2 regions of the Paenibacillus sp. YSY-4.3 genome follow, and region 1 is predicted to be linked to the other one. Evidence: a T-box and tRNA genes for the amino acid it is inferred to sense, from the RefSeq annotation. Region 1 holds a T-box; the other holds one or more tRNA genes.
What was found. The T-box of region 1 lies ahead of ACYUJT_RS23635 (valine--tRNA ligase). A T-box ahead of a tRNA ligase gene usually reads a tRNA of that ligase, here a tRNA-Val.
Positions count from the first base shown of each region.

Region 1 (5,083 bases):
TTACGGCCAATACTTCGAGACGGACACGCATGACCGCTGGGCTTGGGGCAAATACCAGAGCGGCGTATCGTATCCGAAGGGCTGGCTGTCCGGTGGGCCAAACAACACGGTGATCAACGATTCGGCGACGCCAATGGGAATGCCGGCGGCCAAGTCATATGCGCCGAAGAACACGGCTCCTGATGCCTGGGTGTCCAAAGAGAATACGATCAACTGGAATGCGCCGCTTGTGTGGATTTCAAAATATATTCAAGACCATAGAGAGCCGCTAGGCGGAGGGACGAACCCGAACCCGAATCCAAACCCTGACCCGGGCCCAGGACCAGGACCAGGACCGGACCCGAATCCGGGACCTAGTGGAGATTTGATCGTTCAGTACAAAGCCGGAGACACGAATGCAACCGACAACCAATTCAAGCCTCATTTCAATATCGTAAACAAGGGGACCACGGCAGTGCCTTTAAGCGAGTTGAGCCTGCGGTATTACTTTACAGCTGACGGCAATAATCAGCTGCAGTTCAACTGCGATTGGGCCATGGTCGGCTGCTCTAACCTGAGCGGAGCGTTCGTAAAAATGAACCCGGGCAAAGCGAACGCCGATACCTATTTGGAAATTACGTTCAAAGCGGCAGCGGGTTCGCTGCAGCCTGGCGGACAAACCGGGGATATCCAGGCACGCAATCATGCGAGCAACTGGACGAACCTCAACGAGAGCAATGATTATTCTTTTGATCCTACGAAGACCGCTTATGCAAATTGGGACCGCGTAACACTGTACCATAACGGAACGCTGGTATTCGGAAACGAGCCTTGATTGCCGGGATGGCTCTACGTAGTCATTCAGACCAAATATTGACTCCCAGTCCATTTCACGCTATGATAATATGGATTAACTTAAATAACCGTGTGAAAAGACATGGAACGGGAAGAGTAGGCAGTGAGCCCTTCAGAGAGCGGGATTGCAGCGCTGGAAGATTCCGCAGGATGCAGCTGGCCGAAGTCACCCGGGAGTCGCTTGTTTGAGCAGCTATTCAGTTTGTAGCTGTTAGAACGGGCCGGTAGCAGCCGTTATCTGTACGAGTGTTGTGAGTTTCTCGGCGATTCCGCGAATGTAGCGGTTTCGGGGCTGAGTAACCTGCAAAACAAAGGTGGTACCGCGAAAGTAAAGCCTTTCGTCCTTTGAGACGAGGGGCTTTTTGTATTTTTTGAGCAAGACTAGTCTGATTACGCTAAGGCAATGCTGAATTGTAACGGAGGTTGAAATTATGTCAGAGATCCAAGAGCATTCGTCGGCGAATATGCCGACAACGTATGATCCCAAGGCTGCAGAACAGAAATGGTACCGCTATTGGATAGAGGGCGGCTTCTTCAAGGCGGGTCAAATACCGGAAGCCAAGCCGTACACGATCGTCATTCCCCCGCCGAACGTAACGGGTATGCTTCATATCGGGCATGCGCTGGACTTTACGCTGCAGGATATCTTGATCCGCACGAAGCGGATGCAGGGCTACGATGCTTTATGGCTGCCAGGCTCCGACCACGCTGGAATAGCTACGCAGACGAGAGTGGAGCAGACGCTTCGCGCAGAAGGAATCTCCCGCTATGATCTTGGCCGCGAGAAGTTTCTCGAGAAAGTATGGGAATGGAAAGAGCATTATGCCGACACGATCCGCGAACAATGGGCGAAAATGGGCTTCTCGCTGGACTATTCCCGCGAGCGGTTTACTTTGGATGAGGGGTTGTCCAAGGCTGTTCGCGAGGTGTTCGTCAAGCTATATGAAAAGGGCCTGATCTATCGCGGCAAATATATCATTAACTGGGATCCTGCGGCCCGTACGGCCCTCTCGGATATTGAAGTGGAATATAAAGAGGTCAACGGCCATTTGTATCATCTGCAATATCCGCTTAAGGACGGCAGCGGCTTTATTACGGTAGCTACGACCAGACCCGAGACGATGCTAGGGGATACGGCTGTAGCCGTTCATCCTGAGGATGAGCGGTACCGCCATCTGATCGGCCAATCGCTCGTGCTGCCGATCGTGAATCGTGAAATTCCGATTGTTGCCGATGAATACGTCGATAAAGAATTCGGCAGCGGAGCGGTGAAGATTACCCCTGCCCATGACCCGAATGACTTCGAGTTAGGACTGCGTCATGACTTGCCGCAAATTACCGTTATGGATGAGAGCGGCAAGATGAATGAGGCGGCCGGCAAATACCAAGGACTGGATCGCAGCGAGTGCCGGAAGGCGATCGTAGCCGATCTCAAGGAATCCGGCGTTCTCGTAAGGATTGAAGACCATGTTCACCAGGTCGGACATAGCGAGCGCTCCGGTGCCGTGGTCGAGCCTTATTTGTCGACGCAATGGTTCGTTAAAATGAAGCCGTTGGCAGAAGCGGCGATTGCTGCTCAAAAATCAGGCAAAGGCGTTCATTTCGTACCGGAGCGGTTTGAGAAAATCTATCTGCACTGGATCGAAAATGTCCGCGACTGGTGCATCTCCCGCCAATTGTGGTGGGGACACCGCATCCCGGCTTGGTACTGCGAATCCTGCGGCGAGCTGCATGTCGGAAGAGAAGCCGTGGATACCTGCGCCAAATGCGGCGGGCATGAACTGGTACAGGACAACGATGTTCTGGACACCTGGTTCAGCTCTGCCCTGTGGCCGTTCTCCACGCTCGGCTGGCCGGATGAGGATAGCGAGGACTTCAAGCGCTACTTCCCAACGGATGTTCTCGTTACTGGATACGACATCATTTACTTCTGGGTAGCGCGGATGATTTTTACCGCCCTTGAATTTACCGGAGAAATTCCGTTCAAGGACGTGCTGATTCATGGATTGGTGCGGGACAGCGAAGGACAGAAAATGTCCAAATCGCTGGGTAACGGCGTTGATCCGCTGGAAGTTATCGAGAAATACGGCGCGGATGCTATGCGCTACATGATTTCGACCAGCAGTACGCCTGGCCAGGATTTGCGTTTCCATTGGGAACGCGTCGAGCAGGCCCGCAACTTTGCGAATAAAATCTGGAACGCCTCCAGATTTGCGTTAATGAATTTGGAAGGTGTAACATTTGAGGATATCGATATTCAAGGCGACCTGTCGACTTCTGACCGCTGGATTCTCCACCTCTTCAATGAGACGGCCCGTAACATTACCCGCCTGATTGATGCCTATGAATTCGGGGAAACCGGCCGGGAACTCTACAATTTCATCTGGGATGATTTATGCGATTGGTATATTGAATTCGCTAAGCTATCGTTCTATGGCGATGATCCTGTGGCCAAAAGAAAAACGCAGTCCGTGCTTGCCTATGTGCTTGACCGGACGCTGCGCCTGATCCATCCTTTCATGCCGTTTATTTCCGAGGAAATATGGCAACATTTGCCGCATCGCGGCGAAACGATCACGCTGGCCGAATGGCCGCAGTTTGATCCGGCGCTTGAAGCACCGGACGCCGTACGCGAAATGAATTTGCTGATCGACGTCATCCGCTCCGTTCGGAATATCCGGGCGGAAGTGAATGTGCCGATGAGCAAGCAAATTGAATTGATTGTGAAGCCGGGCTCCGCCGAACTGCTGGACATCATTGAGCGGAACAGCCACTACATCCGGCGTTTCTGCAACACTTCACAATACGAGGCTTCACTGAGCGCAGCTGTTCCAGATAAGGCGATGACAGCCGTCGTAACGGGAGCCGAGCTGTACTTGCCATTAGCAGGCCTGATTGATATCAGCCAGGAGATCGCCCGTCTGGAGAAAGAGCTCGATCACTTGAACAAAGAGGTAGAGCGCGTAGAGAAAAAGCTGGCGAACGAAGGCTTCGTATCCAAAGCACCTGCCAAGGTCATCGAGGAAGAACGCGCCAAAATGGCTGATTATGCGAGCAAGCGCGATAAAGTGCTGGCGCGGATCGCTGAATTGAAAGGCTAGAAGCAAGGTTAATAAACTCAGTACAGCAGGAGCCTGATTCGCTTTATTCGGCTCTTGCTGTACCTTTCCATATTTTGAAGCAGCATTTTAGTTCAATACATTAACGAAGGTGAATGTGACATGGGGGTTAATCTTTCGGAAGAAATCCAGCTGCCGTTGGCAAGTTACACAGATGCGGTAGAGTGGATTAACAGTTTGATACCGTTTGGCATCCGTCCGGGTCTGGAGCGTATTCAGCGGATGATGGAGCACTTTGGCAACCCGCAGCGAAGACTGAAGTTCATACATGTGGCCGGAACGAACGGCAAAGGCTCCTCCTGCGCTTTTTTAAGCTCAACGCTTAAGGAGTGCGGATACGACGTAGGGATGTTCACATCCCCTTACATTACGAAATTTACGAACAGATTCCAGTTTAACGGAGAGGATATTCCAGAGGAGACTCTGTTAAGCTTGGCTAACCGTATTGCTCCCGTTGTGAAAGAGATCGCTGCCACCGAGTTAGGATCTCCAACAATGTTTGAAGTGAGTACGGCGCTTGCAATTCTCTACTTCGCGGAAGTATGCTATCCCGATGTCGTAGTATGGGAGACTGGGCTCGGGGGCAGAATGGATGTTACGAACCTGGTTACTCCGATCGTGTCCCTTATTACGAATGTGGGCATGGATCATACCGATATTTTAGGAGATTCCCTAGAGGACATCGCCCGCGAAAAAGCAGGCATCATTAAGCCCGGCGTACCGGTAGTCAGCTGCGCTAGCCAGCCTTCCGTTATCGCCATTCTGAAAGAGACGGCGAAAGAGAAGGGTTCGACACTCTATTTGCTCGGAGAGCAGTTTCATTATGAGGGCGGCGGCTTAAGTGGACGAACCCAAAGCATTCAGTTTAAGGGTCCTTTTCGGAACATGGATATCGAGCTGTCGATGCTTGGCGGGCACCAATGCACGAATGCTGCCGGGGTTTTGATGGTGCTGGAGGTACTGCGTCAATATATGGCCTTCGTTCTCGAGGATGAGCAGCTGCTGTCCGGATTCAAGAACGCCTTCTGGGCAGGCCGGCTGGAGCAGGTGTCAGATCAGCCTCGTATCGTTCTGGACGGCGCGCATAATCCCGAAGGAGCAGAGGCGCTCGCAAGAAGCCTTCCGGAAGC
Region 1 covers NZ_BAABMC010000012.1:44,242-49,324, forward strand. Annotated here, with positions in the region: gene ACYUJT_RS23630 (glycoside hydrolase family 9 protein) at 1-814, shown strand, start outside; T-box leader at 909-1,183, shown strand; gene ACYUJT_RS23635 (valine--tRNA ligase) at 1,266-3,935, shown strand; gene ACYUJT_RS23640 (bifunctional folylpolyglutamate synthase/dihydrofolate synthase) at 4,056-5,083, shown strand, end outside.

Region 2 (5,083 bases), on a different contig from region 1:
GCTTGGCATAAAATCCCTCGGCCTGGCACTGCGCGTCAAGAACGGACTTCGTCAGGCCCAGCTCTCTGGCCCGTTCTTCCATGGCGAGCAGCAATATTTTGCCGAGGCCCTGCGAACGGAACGGCTTCCGCACCGCAATCCGCTGCATTTTGGCGCTGTTATCTTTATAGTACGTAATTCTTCCCGTTGCCGCAGCCGTGCCTTCCATTTCAATCAGCACATGAGCAGCATCCGGGCTGATCACATCATATTCGTCGATTTCCAGATCGATCGGCACCTTCTGCTCCTCTACGAAAACTTCCTTGCGAATGTTCAAGCATTTCTCCAATTGCTCTTCCGAGTTAACGGCAATAATTACAGCAGCAGCCATTGATACCCCTCCCATGTTGCTTCATTACTCTGCAAACTGCATCATTATACAAAAAAAAGCTTTTCGTGTATAGTTGTAAAATAACTACGTTTTAATTAAACATCTACCCCGGAAGGAGTCACTATACCATGGTCGTTTTGACGATTGCTGCAGCCGTGCTAATATCCGTTATACTTATCGTTCCCATGTTCTACGCCATCAAGAAGGGTTATTCCCGGAAATGGGAGGATGATTAATTCTGATCACGGAGGGGTAATGACCTCTTTCGAATATACATGATCCCGCACGGATTTGCCGTATACCTTATCACGAACGGATTGGCCGAACCATGAAGGAAGCTTCTGCTGCCGCAGCATAGTTTCTTCACTTGGCTGTAATCCGCATCCGCTGGCCAGCAGCAGCAGGCTAACGGTGCCGACGGCAAAAACTATTTTAGCGGTGGCTTTACGAGGAAGTTGTGCAGCTTTCGCTAGCTTCTTGTGCTGCATGGTGTTCATCCTTTCTGTCGTGTTTCTTGGTGTTTCGGCCTTACTGCCTGCTAAATTTATTCTCGGCTGGAGCCGTATCCTTTATACGTAAAAAACGTCTTTCTGCATAATCTCTTATTATTTTAAAAAAAGGTTTGACAGAGTTCATGTAACCTGATATGATATTTCTTGTCTTCACTAATTGCATCTGATCTGTTAGCTCAGCTGGGAGAGCACCATCTTGACAGGGTGGGGGTCAGTGGTTCGAGCCCACTACAGATCATAACGAAATAACCCTTACGGCGTAAGGGTTATTTTCTTTCTCATTGCTTTAGAATTATGGTCATGAATTTGGTTTCAGATTACTCGGGGAATTTTTATAAAACGCATTAATCCCTTGATATGACTGGATCTACATTCGATTAAACCATAATGCTCATCCCCCGCTTCCCATCTTGACAGGGTGGGGGTCAGTGGTCAGCCCACTACAGATCATACTTAAAGTCCTTGCCTATTAAGGGCTTTTTTATTTTTTTCCATCCTCTCAATCCGAGCTTTCAGAGGCTTTGGGGACAAAGTGGGGACAAAAGGCTTGGGTTAGACGCTTAGATGGACTGAAATTGATTTATTTCTCTACAAACCCGGCCAGCAAAGATGAAGTGCACCCCTTAGTATTAGACATTGATATCCCCTTCGTTTTAATCGATGAATTCTAAGGAGTGCATTTCAACCCTGTCATTTTCTTGTTTTTTTGTACTTCATTAATTAGGCAATTTTAATTTCCTTAAGTATTTCCTCTATCCTTAATTTAAAACTATGATACTTGTCAGGCAGTACCCCAATTAAATTGGACAAATCTTGAAATAAAAAGTTCGTTACATCCTCAAATGTGTTAAGTAAGTCTAAAGTTTTCCCTAAAGTATACTCTGCAGATACACCAAGTTCTATTTCTAAAGTTATTGCCTTACAGTACATTGAAACTGCAGTAGCTGGAACCCTCCTAAGTTTATGAACCTCCGCTTCAATTTTGCATAGCGTTAACTCTTCTTGCTTTAACTTTCTATTTAACACAGCTTCTGTATAACTAATATCCTTAGTTATCTGATTTAAATCCAAATCTACTCTCTGTGATAAAGCATTAATCCCCGCATCTAATCCACTTGTAGCTTCTTCAATAAGTTTTGAGATCTCAGCTGAATGGATCTCATTTAGCTCGTTAAAATGTTCTTCTAATTCAGTTTTTACCTTATTTATAAACTTCTCATTTGAGTTTATTAATTCTTTTTTAATTACTTCTAACCCTTCCTTATTATTCCGATAGCTATTAAATACATTTAAACCAACAATTGCAATAATGGCAGAACCTAACCCTCCTAGTGCCCAATAAATTGTATTTAGTATTCTATCGTTATACTCTTTTTGATCAATGTAAAGCTGCTGATAAAATATACCCGACTGTTCAGCAATAATGGTTTCTTTCTCTTCATTGCTAGTAGCAATAACAGTTCCATAAGATGATGCTGATAAGACGAGATAAAGTAGTACTGTACAACATACAATTTTCTTCATAGCTTCCCCCGTATTATTATTTAATTATGGAGGTATTTCGACATCATTCCTAAATTTTCCTTCCATTCGGGTCAGTGGTTCGAGCCCACTACAGATCATACGGAAAGAACTCTTACGATTGTAAGGGTTCTTTCTTTCGTGAAAATATTCCCCTCTCATTTCTAGTTACTTCTCTTCTCCTCTCCATCTCAATTGCTATTGCTGAAAAGCAAAGAACAACAGTAAAGTTAATCACAAGGCAAAATTCGACAAAAAACTCTCCTAACACTGCAGAAAATTCCATATCTTGCCGATATCTTCCCATTAAAGAAACAATTTGTTCAGAGATTGTATAGATTCATAGTCTATAGTATTTTATTGGAATTGTTAGATTGTTACAGATGTTATTACACATGTAGGGAGAGCGCGATGAAAGTTATTCTTCTGGATGATGAAAGAATTGCACTGGACTATTTGGGACAACAGCTGCAGCAGATTCCCGGGATTGAAATTATGGGGAAGTTTACGGATCCGGCATTGGGGAAGCAAGAAATACTTGATCAACCTGTCGACCTCGTTTTTCTCGATATCCAATTGCCCGATGTGGATGGGATTCAGCTGGCGGAAGAAATTTTACAAATAAAGCCTGAATTAAAAATCGTGTTTGTGACGGGGTACGAAGCCTATGCGGTAAAAGCCTTTGAGCTCAATGCGCTGGATTACCTGCTCAAGCCGGTGAAAACCGAAAGATTAATGAATACGCTCCAGCGGATTGACCGGTCGCAGACGGCATTCGATTTGGATCGGCTTGCGCAGCAAAGTCAATCGCTGCAAATTAAAATGCTGGGCCAGTTTCAAATGATTCTCGATGAGAAGCAGCTGCCCCCTCTGCGCTGGCGGACGACCCGGGCTCAGGAGCTATTCCTGTATATGCTGCAATGCCGCGGCCAGTTTATTCGCAAGTCGACGTTGATTGAATTGCTCTGGCCCGAATATGAGCCGAGCCGGGCGTTTTCTTTGCTGTACACGGTCATTTACCATATTCGCAAAACCTTGGAGCAGTACGAGGACTATTTTTCACTTACGAACTCCGTTGATGGGTATATTTTAAATTTGAATAATGTTCTGGTCGATGTCGAGGAATGGGAGAACTTTATCATATCCAGCCCGCCTTTAACTAGTAAAACGATCGGCGAATATATCGGCATGATGAAATTGTTTAAAGACGATTACCTGAAGGAATACGACTACTGGTGGGCGGAAAGCGAGCGCCAGAGATTAAAGATGCTATGGCTGCGCGCCTCGTTCCGAATGGCTGAATGGTACATGTCGAGCCATCAGCAATCGAAAGCTGTGGAAAAATATTTGGAAATCTGCCATCAGCATCCTATCGCGGAAGAAGCGCATTTTGCGCTGATTAAAATTTTCGCGGGAAATAAAAATTCATTGGCTGTCCACCGGCAATACCGCCTGCTTGTCGCTATTTTATTAGAAGAGTTCAATGAACAGCCAAGTACATATATAACGGACTGGTACGACGATTGGAAACTGGAACACGAAGAATAACGCTTACAATCGTTGGCCAGCCGATTTTGCAATTTTGGAGCATTCAGACTAAACTCATGTAGTGTTCATGCTTCTTGACCCATTCGCCGATCTCGTCGTCTCTCATGGGCTTGCCGTAATAATAACCTTGCATCACATGGCAGCCAAGCTGGGTCAAAAACTCGATATGTTCCTGTGTCTCGACGCCCTCGGCAATGACATCAAGCTGAAGATGGTCAGCCATCATAATGATTGCGTTGATGATCGCCCTTTTGCTGGGGCTCTCTAAATCATTCGTAAATAGACGGTCCAGCTTTAGTGTATCGATGGGAATCCGGTCCAGCAGCCCGATCGAGGAATATCCGGTTCCGAAGTCATCCATGGATACCCGCACGCCTAGCTTACGCAGGCTTTGAAGCTGGCGGATAATGTCGTTGATATCGTACAATACCATCGACTCAGTGATCTCCAGCTCAAGCAGATGAGGAGCCAAGCCCACTTTATCAAGCACGCCCCGGACAAGTTCCTGCAAACTATCGGTTTGAAAGAGCCGAACCGACAGATTAACGGAAACCGGTTGTTGCAATCCCTGTGACTGCCACAGCTTGCACTGGCGGCAAGCCACCTCCAGCGTCCATCTTGTCATCGGGACGATGAGCCCGGTTCCTTCGGCGATTTGGATGAACTCTCCAGGGGCAACCAAGCCAAGACGCGGATGCTCCCAGCGGATCAGTGCCTCGAATCCGACCAGGCTGCTCGTTTTAACGTTCCATTTGGGCTGGTATACGATAAAGAACTGGTTTTTTTCCAGGGCAAGCTGTAAGTCTTTCTCAAGCTCCATTCTGCGTACCAATTGAAGGCCCATTTCTTCGCTGTAGAAGCAGAATTGATTTTTACCGAGCCCCTTTGCTTTGTACATCGCCGTATCTGCGGTCTTGAGCAGCACGGAGCGGTCAGAATCCCGAATCGAGCCGATGCTAATGCCGATACTGCCGGTGACATACAGCTCATTGCCTTCAATGTGATAAACCTGCTTAATGCTTTGCAAAATTTGTTGGGCCAGCTGTTCCGCCCGCTGAGGACTGCAATGCTTAATAATGAGCAGGAATTCGTCGCCGCCGATGCGGAATGCTTGCTGATCCTCACGGATGTA
Region 2 covers NZ_BAABMC010000003.1:532,454-537,536, forward strand. Annotated here, with positions in the region: gene ACYUJT_RS13240 (GNAT family N-acetyltransferase) at 1-370, opposite strand, end outside; gene ACYUJT_RS13245 (hypothetical protein) at 613-858, opposite strand; tRNA gene ACYUJT_RS13250 (tRNA-Val) at 1,048-1,120, shown strand; gene ACYUJT_RS13255 (hypothetical protein) at 1,603-2,406, opposite strand; gene ACYUJT_RS13260 (response regulator) at 2,815-3,951, shown strand; gene ACYUJT_RS13265 (bifunctional diguanylate cyclase/phosphodiesterase) at 3,995-5,083, opposite strand, start outside.
Region 2: it has a tRNA-Val gene. The T-box ahead of ACYUJT_RS23635 (valine--tRNA ligase) is inferred to sense a tRNA for this amino acid. The anticodon was not compared.